DNA from 2 places in the Synechococcus sp. MU1611 genome. Region 2 is predicted to be linked to the other one. Evidence: predicted binding sites of a transcription regulator. Region 2 holds the regulator's gene; the other holds the start of a gene.
The links. The regulator NtcA, encoded in region 2, controls nitrogen genes in cyanobacteria. The targets are predictions, from matches to a motif close to GTANCNNNNGNTAC.
Positions count from the first base shown of each region.

Region 1 (5,986 bases), on a different contig from region 2:
CAGCCGCATCGAGGATATAGACGTCATCAGGGCACGAAAAGCTTGTTCCACCCTCGATGCTGATGTTGTAAGTGGCCATGACTCTGAAGGTCCTAAAGGCTTGATAGCTGGATCAGACGATCCGTGCCAAAAAGACAGCGCCCCAGTTCAATTCGAGACGCTCCACGACGTGTTGCCTCAACCCAGACATCAGCACTATCGTGCTAGTACAAACAAACCAGTAAAGAACAGTGCCTGCTGAGGGCTCAATCTCTTCCATGCGCCACAGCTCCGCAGCCCAGGAGCCAATCTTTCTATCCGTCAGAGCAGGAATGACCGTGATCTGCGGCAGCACCGACTCCGACGACTGGTGGATGGCCGACGTGATTCACGTCGACGGCGGCGCCAGGGATCCAAGGATTCCGACCTTGTTCCAGGTGGCTGACGTGGATTCAGGGGCGATCCGCTGGGTCTGCGCCGACTTAGTCACCCACATCGTTCCGGACAGCTGAGCAAGGCCGAGAGCCTCAACGGGATCGAGTCCGTCGCGCGAATTCGCCTAGGGTCTCAACCCCGTCTCAGATGCCTCATGCTGAAAGCCTTGTTCTCACTGGTTTTTGCAGCCGTGATGTGGGTCCAGGTGCCGCAATGGCAACCAGATTGGTCCCAATGCTCTGTCGACACCCCGGACGTGAATTGCCACTGGTACATCACGGCGCCAGACAACACCTTCGGAGAAGGGTTTAGCTGGGAGAACGCACCTTGGTTCAGCGCCGAAGGCTTGCGGGATGTCGGGGAGCTGGACGGCACGATGATGGCCATCCACCAGCAGGAATCTTCGAAAAGCTAGGCAGCAGAGGCCTAAAGCCAGGGAGCAAAAACACTCATTCACAATCCGTTACAAAACTCCTAAAGTCGTTACATAAGCCGTCTGAGCTCCTGTGACTGATTACACGTCCGCCATTGCCGCAGTTGTTGTCGTAACAGCCGTCCTCTCGGCAGCTGTCATTTACGTCCTGGCCCAGCCAACAGACCTACCAGTCATCAAAAAGTCCCAGTCCCGGATCTGACGATGTCCATCGATGCCCGGTGCAAGGAACAGCAACAAACGGCCGATCGGATGTTTATGGACTTCAAATACACCGCACCTGGCTCGAAAGAGCAGGTGCGTGCTCTAACCACCCTGAGCTTCCTGGTCGGGATGTGGGCTGATTTTCTTTCGGCTGAAGAAAAAAGAATGGCCAGCGCACTGGCCCTGGAAGCAAGTCCATGAATTACGGACGAACCGCTTGAACTGAAGGCTGAGAAAAGAAAGGGAGCTTCGGGCACTGGAACCCGCGATCGTTCAACTTCCCTCAGTGCACCGCGATCACCAACAGCGCTTCACCAAAGTGGTTGTTCTATGCATCACCGAAGGGGTGAACTCAGGGGGCTCCCCCCCTTTTTTGAACTTTCCTTGAGACATTCGAGCACTTGACAACCACTTCCCAGCACGATTAGTACTGACGTACTAGCAAAACGGTGATGGGGGAAGGCTGGTTGATCGACAGCGACGGCTATTGGATCTGGCGCTTCCACCGTGATCAGAAGGCATGGATCAACGAGCCAAAGGTGTTCATCGACAGAGGTCGACGGATGCCGGAGGGTCCACCGCTGCTGAAGGAGCGCCGCCACCTTCGGAAGGCAGAGGCAGAACAGCTCTGGGCGTCATTGCAGACCCAGGGATGGAAACGGCTCGCATCGCCGGCCTGGGGCGACGCGTTTGAGCTCTGATTCGATCTCATCAAATCAGAGCGACAACCACACTCCACATGCACCAAAGGGAAGTCCCAGGCCCTCTCCTCCAAAACGCAACAGCCTCGAAGTAGATATCACCTAGATCCACTTGGGGCCAACCTTGAGGGTGTCCATTAGCGATCCCACTACACGCTTCCAGTTGGCATCTTTGTTGTGTGAGGAAAAACGCCTCACGGGGTGGAAACAAGGTCACACTCCCGAGAAGCGTTTCGAAACCCCTGCCTTCGGCGGGGGTTTCTTTTTGGCACGCTGAGCAGTTACCTCAAGCGTTTCGCCACTTCTGATCCCTGACAAAATTTGCGCATGGATCCGACCTCGCCGGAAAAGGAAATCAACCGCATCGAGAGGGAACTTGATGCGACCAACCCTCCAGGAGGACATCCCCCTGCGAAACCAGGCAACAAATCACTGGATGCAGTTCTTGTCACCGCTCTGTTGCTGTTCGTCGTCTCAGCAGCATTGGTGTTTGCAGGCCGGCTCAGCACAGACGAAAGAATGCAACTAACGGCTGGTTCCGTTGGAGCAGCCGTTGGTCTGTTGACTGGATATGGCGTCGGGCGACTCAGGCCTTAAAGCGATAAGGGCAACAAGGTGGATAGGGTTCGCGTGCTCTAAGCCACACCCCAGATGAAGCGCTCCCCGAACCTTGCTTTTATCGGTGGCACCATCGTTATCGCCGTGATGGTCATGGCGGCTTTTGCCAACGTCGCCAATGCTGACGGTTGCTCAAGAGACAAGTCTGCAGAGCCCACGCGAGGGCAGATTCACGAATAAGGCCTCCTGAAACTGGGGCCCCTGCCTGTGGCGGGGGTTTCTTTTTGCCAGCAGGTCTTGACAGCCGTCAAGGAGACGCCAATAATTTCTGTAGCAACAGCTACAAACGTTCACCCCGCTCCTGTGGGGCGCAGACACTCCAAGCCACGGAACGGGGACTTGGATTTCTTCGAGGAACATCCATGACTGCACTTCTCTATCGAGGTCACACCTACGCAGGAGCGGCATCTGCTCCCAAGGCCTGCGTGGAACTCACCTACCGCCGCGAGCACTACAACACTTGCCGGCAGGAAATCGTTCACGACAACCACCCCACTCTCACCTACCGAGGCGTTTCTTACACCAAGTAGTTCGAAATCTCTGAGACCTTGCCCCTGCCTTTGGCAGGGGTTTCTTTTTGCAATTTTGAATGGCCGACGGTGATGCACCACCGGAGCGATTCGACCACAAAAATAGATTGATAGGCCGACCCGGGACTTCCCAGACACGACCATATTTCTTAAGAGAGAACGGACTTGACCCCAGACGAAGTCGAGGTCAAATCACAGAGCTCGTCGGACATCGCTCTGCCCGACTTTCAGGCCCGCTTCGCGACCTGACTCCGCGATGATGGGGCGAAAGTTCCGAGTCTGTAGTGCCCTGGCGAGCACTATTCAGACATGAACAAATTCCCTGCAACTTCTATAGTTTCTGGTACCAGAAGTGAAGTCACACGTTCGCAGAGCTGAAGAGACCGGAAGCAAAACCGACTTCTAACAAACACCACTGTGTGGAATCAAAGAAACGATCCCGAAGCCACTCCGCATATTTACGGTGTTTGAACATTGCATGGCTTGTATGTGCTGAACGAGTTTCTCAGCATGTATTGCATTGAACGCCAAGACAATGACTGTAAATGGAGGCGTGAAATTTGCTTTAAGACTGAGTTCAAGGCTTTTGTCAACGCTCGCACCAAGTCAATGGCGACATTGGGGACATATCGCGTGGTCCATGCGAGTTGGGCCAATCAGGTGGTCGCCGAAGTGAATGGAATGGATTTGGTCAAAAAGAAAGAAAACCCAGAGTGACCACTCTGCAAATCCCCCCCGTAAGCCAAAACCACTGAATGCTCCACGGCGATGGGGTTTGGTCATATTCGAGAGAATCTTTTGCTTCTGCTCAGAGATGCAGGGTGCCGGCCCATCAGGAACAGTGAAATTGCACTTCAGGCCCGAACCATCCCCCCTAAACACCGGGGCTGCACAGAGCATGAGCTGAACAGAGAGGGGGCCGCTGCCCTTCACCTGCATCAGGCAACTTCAAAAAAGAAGTTGATTGAAACTGACCCTGCAGATCAGGTGCTCTCTCAGGTTGATGGGTGAAGAACGATCATTCAATTCTCTCCAGAACATCCTCCAAACCCTTGTTCATACCTTGAATAATGACGTCGGCACGGCGTTTCAAGGGATAGATGAAGCGCCGCTCAGCCGGGAGCATCTCCCGCAGCATCTGGCGAATCACATAAATCACTGGCCGATGGCGATCACGTACATCACGCCAAAGCCGCCTGATCAGCCTCTGCACAACTGGGGTCTCGATGTACACAACAAGCGAAATCGGCACAGACTCCAGAAGCAGTTGCGGTCCGTAGGAGCCTTCAACAAGAATCAGGTCGTAGGGCTGGTTCAACGGCCTGGAGCCAACCTTGCGGGCGCGCATGTCATAACTGCGCAGGGAATCAAGCTGTCGATAGCGAACAGCGCTCACCTGCAGTCGAAGCTGATCAGCATCGATGGCATCAACCGTGTCGAACCCATAGCGAGAGACGGGGGACCACCCACTGCGGTAGTAGTCATCGCAGGCGATCAGAAGTGGATGTCGCCCCCTAGCTCGCAGCTGCTCCGCAAGATGTGCAGCAAAGGTTGTCTTACCAGCCGCGGATGGACCGCAAATGCAAAACAGGGGAACTGCTGCGGACAAACGAAGTCCAAATCCACCACCATCCTGGCAACGAATCCCGCGAAGCAACGTCAGAACGGTAGCCGTTGTTACAGAACAGGCCTATAGTGAATTCACGTTGAGCCTCTTCGGCAGGCCGCAGTCAGATTCACGCCAGGCAACGGGGGCGTGGACACCGGGCAAGAGAGAGATGAACACACTTCAACTGATCAAGGCACGGACTGTGCGCAATCAGGCCATCGAGACGGCCAGAACACAGATGGCTAGGGCCTTTCGCCATCAGGGCCATATCGACCGGGTGCACACGCCAGTGGGAGTCAAAGCCAAGGTGCTGCGCTATCGCGGCGTGACCTACCAACCGATCGATCCACAGCAACACCCAAGCGGTGGGCGCGAACTGCGCTACCGCGGCGTCAGCTACGACGTGTACTGATGCCAACTTTCCACCCATGATTGAAGCGGGGGAGATCCCCCGCTTTTTTCATGGCGGTTCTGGGTGACGAAAAACCATTGGCGCTATGTGCTGATCTCCGCTGCGGCAGTGGCCTTCAGCACAGCGGCTGGCCTGGAACCACCCCTGCGGCACCTGATCATCTTTGCGAGAGCCGGAACAAGCTTCAGCGCGAAACAGCTGTGTAGTGGCGTGTTGATGGCTGGGATGGATCCGGATCGGATGCTCAGCGAAGACCTGGCTGCCAGCAAGGGGCTGATTCAAACCAAGATCGACCAGGCCGGTGGACGCGTTGAAGCCAGTGCCCTGTTCGGATTGGTTCGCGCTGAAGCGGTTCAAAACGATGGACATGGCTGCAGCCAACGGATCAACGGCAGGCCCATCCCCCAGCCACCAAGCCAAGCAGCTCCTGTTTCAAAGGATCCCACCGCAACCGGTGAGCCGTGGCCCCTCGTTTCCACGGCCAGTCCCGAGCCACCGGCGATCGACAGCAAGGCGCTGAGCAAGGCTCTGAATCGCGCATTTCGCGAAGACGATCCACTCACTCCAAAACGAACGCGAGCTGTGGTGGTGGTGCAGAACGGATGGGTGATCGCTGAGCGCTACGCCAGCGGGATCCCTCCCGAGATGCCGCTGATCGGCTGGTCGATGAGTAAAAGCATCACCCATGCCCTGATCGGACTGGCCATCCGAGAGGGACATCTGGATCTCAAACGCCCACCGACCGTGCCCGAGTGGAGCGACCCGCAGGACCCTCGACAAGACATCACCCTGGATCAGCTGCTGAGAATGAACAGCGGGCTGGCCTTCGAGGAATCGACGGGAGCGCTGAACTCGGATCTGGTGCGGATGCTGACCCAGGAAGCAGACATGGCACAGTTCGCCGCCAGCAAGCGGCTAGCAAAGACACCCGGCAGAAAGTGGAGGTATTCATCCGGAACAACAAACATTCTCAGCCGGATCCTGAGACACGCCATCGACGACGATCAGCGTTATTGGAGCTTTCCCTCAAAACAGTTGTTCCGCCCCCTCGGCATGACGACGGCG
Region 1 is NZ_VTLC01000001.1:442,019-448,004, reverse strand. It holds gene FZZ92_RS02710 (2Fe-2S iron-sulfur cluster-binding protein) at 1-79, opposite strand, end outside; gene FZZ92_RS02705 (DUF3104 domain-containing protein) at 258-491, shown strand; gene FZZ92_RS02700 (hypothetical protein) at 569-829, shown strand; gene FZZ92_RS02695 (hypothetical protein) at 1,052-1,252, shown strand; gene FZZ92_RS02690 (DUF1651 domain-containing protein) at 1,504-1,752, shown strand; gene FZZ92_RS02685 (hypothetical protein) at 2,080-2,349, shown strand; gene FZZ92_RS02680 (hypothetical protein) at 2,404-2,550, shown strand; gene FZZ92_RS02675 (DUF4278 domain-containing protein) at 2,733-2,900, shown strand; gene FZZ92_RS02670 (uridine kinase) at 3,919-4,509, opposite strand; gene FZZ92_RS02665 (hypothetical protein) at 4,679-4,921, shown strand; gene FZZ92_RS02660 (serine hydrolase) at 4,985-5,986, shown strand, end outside.
Region 1: FZZ92_RS02675 (DUF4278 domain-containing protein) is a predicted target of NtcA. The motif match lies at 2,641-2,654, and genes of this name have one in related genera.

Region 2 (5,986 bases):
GGGGAGATCTAAACCTTGGCGAGCGTCACACGTTCGGGCTGGTGCTGGTATTTGCCCTGCCGATCGCTGTAGGTGGTCGCACAGGGATCACCCTCAAAAAACAACAGCTGACAGATACCTTCATCGGCATAGATCCGGCAGTCAGCACCGGAGCTGTTGCTGAATTCAAGGGTGAGGTGACCCTCCCAGCTAGCTTCCGCTGGGGTGGTATTCACAATGATTCCAAGGCGCGCATAGGTGCTCTTGCCCAAACAGATCACAGTGATGTTGGGAGGAACTCGAAGCTTTTCAAGCGCTACGCCAAGGCCATAAGAGTGGGCCGGAAGAATGAAATAGCGGCCGTCCTCATCTTCATGGAGAGGAGTGGGCTCGAGATTGGCCGGATTGAACCGCTTGGGATTCATCACCGTGCCGGGAACGTGCCGGAAGATCAAAAATTCCTGAGGAGACAGGCGTAGGTCGTAGCCGTAGGAGGAGCAACCAAAGCTCAGCACCGGACGCAGCTTCTGCTCCGGATCCAGATGACGGACGAGGCCGCTCTGGAATGGCTCGATCATTCCCTGCCCAGCCTGTTCAGTGATCCAGCGATCGCACTTGAGCATCAGAAACCTCGGCGCAACTCCGTGACTTGATCTGCCATCTCCACCACGCCGGCGGGGATCGCAGGTCCTGTGATGATCACATCCATCGAGGCGGGCCGCTGCTCGAGAGCTGCAATCACGTCCGATTCATTGAGGTAACCGAAGGCAACAGCCAGGCCGATTTCATCCAGGACCAACTGGTCGAGATCCCCCTGAATCAAATGCTGACGGCAGATGGACCAAACGGCAGCAACCGCCTCCGCACCGCCGGGGTGATTCGGAGAAGAGAGGCAGAGAGGCACCTCGGGCCGTAGCCAGACCAGGCCTCCACATAGTTGGACTCGACCTGCGGGCCCCTGCTGCACGCCCCCTTTGAGGAACTGACTGATCAGAACACGACTGCCCAGACCAGCGGCACGCATCGCTTGACTGAGAACACTGGCGAAACTGCCGCGATAGGGCGCTGTGTGGACCTGGAGCTGCCCTTCGGGAGCCACCAGATATAGCGGTGGAGGATCTGCAACAGGTGGCAGGGGCCTGAGTCCAGCCCGCTGCAAAGCCTGCTGATCCCTATCCAGAGAGTTCTGGAACGCTTGGGGGTCGGCAAGGCTTGTGGTCATCGCGGCAACATCCGTCCGGGCAATCCCGGCAAGACCTTGAATGTAGCGGCGAGATGACATTCCACAAGTGCATTGACACCACCCATGGTGTTTGGACGGGCGAGAACCAACCGCCTGCGAGGCTTGAAGAACTGCACACCACCGATGAGCCAAACCGCTGGAAGCCGCACCGATGGCCGTCGCCCTGAGCAATTACGGCCGTTCTCGGTGACCTGGAATCCCATGGGTTTTGCCTTGAGCTCCCTTGTGGTTCACACCGGCCGAACCGCTGTTCTCTGCAGCGTCTGCCTGGAGGACAAGGTTCCACGCTGGCGGAAGGGGGAAGGGTTGGGGTGGCTCAGCGCCGAATACCGGTTACTGCCGGGATCCACGCCGCAGCGGCAATCACGAGAGCTCATGAAATTGTCGGGCCGCACGCAGGAGATTCAACGGTTGATCGGCCGAAGCCTTCGCGCTGTGATCGACATGAAGCGACTGGGCGAGCGCACCTTGCTGATCGACTGCGATGTGATCCAGGCCGACGCCGGAACACGGACTGCATCCATCACGGGAGCTTGGCTCGGCCTTGAGCAAGCCTGCCTTTCACTCGTGGATGAGGGGATTCTGGAGCAATCGCCACTGGTCGACCAGGTGGCGGCCGTGTCCGTCGGCCTGGTGGATGGCCAGGCCTTGCTGGATCTGGACTACAGCGAAGACAGCAAAGCTGAGGTGGACCTGAATGTTGTGCAGGCTGGCGATGGTCGCCTGTTGGAGATCCAGGGAACTGCGGAGGGAGCGCCTTTCAGCCGCAGCCAACTCAATGAATTACTGGATCTGGCTGAGCCTGGATTGACATCCCTGATGCAGGCGCAACGCCAAGCGATGAGCGAGCACAGCAGAGTTACGTAATAACCGCTACACGGCGGCCACCGTTGGCTCCGTAACTTCGCCTCACAAGGGGGTTGTCATGACCAGTAGCCGAGGTTTCAGCCGATACGCCCCGCAGATGGTGGCTCCAACCCCCAGCACAGAACCGGCCAACCGCTCCCTCCTGGAAATCATCCGGGACCTGGACGGCGCCAGCAGTGAACTGGTGGACCGCAACAAGACCATCTTTTTCCCTGGAGATCCTGCTGAACGGGTCTATCTGATCCGCCGCGGCGCGGTCCGTCTCTCCCGCGTCTACGAGTCAGGGGAAGAGATCACAGTGGCCTTGCTGCGCGAGAACAGCCTCTTCGGGGTGCTGTCGTTGCTGACCGGTCAACGGTCTGATCGCTTCTACCACGCCGTAGCCTTCACCAGAGTCGAGATGGTGACGGCGCCTGCGACATCCGTGAAGGCAGCGATCGAGGCGGATACCAGCGTTGGCCTGCGCTTGCTGCAGGGCCTTTCCAGTCGGATTCTTCAGACCGAAACGATGATCGAAACGCTGACCCACAGGGACATGTCATCCCGACTGGTGAGCTTTCTGCTGGTGCTGTGCAGGGATTTCGGCGTTGCGGATGAACTGGGAATCACCATCGACCTGCGCCTGTCCCATCAGGCCATCGCCGAAGCGATTGGCTCAACGCGCGTGACAATCACGCGTCTGCTGGGAGACTTGCGTCAATCCGGTCTGGTTCAGATTGACCGCAAAAAAATCACCGTTCTGGATCCAATCGCTCTGGCCAAACGATTCAGCTAGGCAGCACGTCAACCCACAGGTGCGGCCATGAGTGGCTGGGCACTGATCCTGGTTCTGCTGGTGCTCGGGGGCGTTCTGTCGACCCTGGGTGACCGGCTGGGAAGTCGTGTTGGCAAGGCCCGCCTGAGTCTGTTCAAGATGCGCCCGCGACGGACCGCCGTTCTGATCACGGTGCTGACCGGCAGCCTGATCAGCGCACTATCGCTCGGCCTGCTGCTGCTGGTGAGCCGCCAGCTGCGGGTGGGCCTGTTTGAACTGGATGCTCTGCAAGACCGGCTCCAGGACAGCCGGCGGCAGCTCGATGCAGCCGAACGGGAACGGGAAGAGACCCGAACAGAAGCCAACCGGATCGCCGCTGAACTCAAGCAGTCACAGCAACGGGCTGACACCCTGCGCCGCGAACTGGCTCCTCTGCAGAACGAACGCGCCCAGCTCGAAGCAGAACGTGAGCGTCTGAGCCGCGACATCGCCTCCCGCGATGCCGACATCCAGCGCACGGAGGCCGAATTGAACAGCGTGCGGAGCCGAATCCGAGCTGGCGAGCAGGAACTCAAGGAACTCGAATTCAACCTGGTCGCCCTGAGGCGTGGATCGGTGGTGATCAGTAGCGGACAGACCTTGGCGAGAGCAACGGTTCGTCTCGATGCTCCTGATCAAGCGAAACAGGCTGTCGACAGGCTGCTTCAAGAGGCCAATGCCAACGCCTACGGCAAGGTGAGGCCGGGTGAAGCACCCGAACGACAGTTGATCCGCGTTCCCCGCAGCGACGTGGAACGCCTACAGAACATCATCCGCAAGCCGGACACCTGGGTGATCTCGCTGCGCTCCGCCACCAATGTGCTGCGTGGTGAAACGGCGGTGTACGCCTTCCCCGAAGTGCGTCCGAACCGCCCAGTAGCTCAAAGCGGTGACGTGCTGGCGACCACCACACTACGAACGGATGAACGCACACCAGAGGGCATTCGAACACGGCTGAACCTTCTCTTGGCATCGGCCTATGCCGAGGTGCAACGGCGAGGATCCCTGACGGAAGGACTGCAATTCGATGGATCAGCACTCTCCCAACTGGCCCAGACATTGATGGAGGGACCCAGCAAAAGCGTGGTCTTGAAGGTGATTGCCGCAGGGATCAGCTACAGCGCCGATGCTGTTGTGGTCGAGGTTGAGGCATCCCCATGAAGCGGGTGGCCGTACTCGACCCAGGCCGCTGCAAATGTGGCCTTGTGCTGGCCGATCTTCAGCATGGTCTTGTCAGCGAGGGCCATGTTCTGAGCCCAGAGGCCGTGGAACCCTGGCTCGAGCAGTGGAATCAAGACCAAGCTCTAGATCGCATCCTGATTGGCGACGGAACAGGAAGCCAAGCGTGGATCAAGCGGCTGGAAGGCCTGGGCAGCCTCACCGTGATTCCGGAGCAGGGGACCACCCTGCGGGCAAGACAGCGTTACTGGACGCTGTGGCCAGCTCGGGGTTGGCGCCGAGTTCTACCGAAAGGGCTGCGCATTCCACCGGTGGACCTGGATGCTGTTGCCGCCTTAGTCATGCTGGAAGAGCACCTGGGGTGCCGCCTGCAATGGCCAGAGCCTGCACCCACGTTCTTGCTCAAAACCTGGCCCTGACCATGAAGGTGTAGTCACCTCCTGGTTCGAGCTTGTAATCAGAACGCACCAGGAACCGCCGCAAGGCATCCTCGATCAGGGCACGTCCTAAGGACGGCTCCACCATCAGCTCGCCGCGGTCAAACGCCCAGGAAAACTGCCACTCAAAGCCTCCGGCAGAGACCTCACCCTCCACACATTTCGCCTGAAAACATTGGCGAAGCACCCGTAGATGGGCTGTTGTCGCCGGAAGAGCCGGCATCAGTCTTCGGACTCCAGGTCGTAGCGAAACCCGTTGATCCAGGTCCCGGCGCGCTCAAAGCTCTGACGTTGAAGACGATTAATCCCTTCCAGGACAGCGTCCAGAACAGCGCCCACACAGGGTTGCTCCAGCTTGCTGAAGGGACCAAGCACGTGAGACACCGTTCGGGCACGACGCTCGGCAGGGTTCTCAGCCGGAGCACCAATCCCGATCCGCAGCCTGGGGAACGCCTGGGTGCCGAGATGCTGAATGGTGCTACGCAGTCCGTTGTGACCTCCAGCACTGCCCTGAGCACGCAGCCTCAAACGGCCAAGGGGGAGATCCATATCGTCAACCAGCACCAGCAGTTGATGGGGCTCGAGGCCAAACCAATCGAGCGCAGCACGAATTGCACGACCGCTGTCGTTCATGTACGTCTGCGGCATGAGGAGGCGCAAACGCTGATCACCCACTCCTGTGTCGGCCGCCAATCCATGCAATTTGGCTTGCTGCCGAAAGCTGAATCCGGAACGCTCCGAAAAAAGCTCCAAAGCCATGAAGCCGATGTTGTGGCGCGTGCCCGTGTATTTCGTGCCGGGGTTTCCCAGTCCCACGACAAGCTTGAGATCGGTGGTCATACCACTGTGGCGACTCAGTTGTGGCGACTCAGTCGCCGGGGGGAAGTTCTTCGACCGGTTTGGCAGCGTCCGCCGGCACCTCCGGATCTGCCATGGCTTTGTTGATCTCGCGCTCAAATTCCTTGGACGCGGATTGGAATCCCTTCAGGGTCTTTCCCAACGTGCGACCAAGCTCCGGCAAGCGCTTCGGACCGAAAACCAATAGCGCAACGGCGCCGATAACCGCCATTTCGGGGAGACCGACGCCGAAGATATTCATGGGTTCAGATCAGCCGAGGCCGTTCCAGTTCACGTTGATGCCCTCAAGGATGAGGGACTTGTTGTAGAGCTGAAGAATCACCAGCAGGAACACCAAGAAAAGCACCATGAAGATGCCCATCACGGGAGTGGTGCCCCATCCGGGAACCACCTTGCCGTACTCGGAGTTCAGTGGGCGGAGAAGGTCTCCCAGACGGGTGCGTTGGGCCATGACGACGCTGGGTCTCGGGTGGTTTGAAGTCCCGATACTGTAGGGGCCGACTCCGGTTCGGGGTCGATCCTGTCGAGAGATGTGATGGAAACGTCGTCCCCAGCCCTGTCCGTTGCCATCGGTGTGCTCGCCGTTTTGTTCGGACTCACCGGTTTTGGCGTGTACCAGGCCTTTGGTCC
Region 2 is NZ_VTLC01000004.1:33,854-39,839, forward strand. It holds gene dcd (dCTP deaminase) at 9-602, opposite strand; gene FZZ92_RS08985 (cob(I)yrinic acid a,c-diamide adenosyltransferase) at 602-1,201, opposite strand; gene rph (ribonuclease PH) at 1,346-2,089, shown strand; gene ntcA (global nitrogen regulator NtcA) at 2,148-2,864, shown strand; gene FZZ92_RS09000 (DUF3084 domain-containing protein) at 2,892-4,043, shown strand; gene FZZ92_RS09005 (resolvase) at 4,040-4,480, shown strand; gene FZZ92_RS09010 (DUF3146 family protein) at 4,464-4,721, opposite strand; gene pth (aminoacyl-tRNA hydrolase) at 4,721-5,338, opposite strand; gene FZZ92_RS09020 (TatA/E family twin arginine-targeting protein translocase) at 5,367-5,597, opposite strand; gene psbH (photosystem II reaction center phosphoprotein PsbH) at 5,607-5,807, opposite strand; gene psbN (photosystem II reaction center protein PsbN) at 5,892-5,986, shown strand, end outside.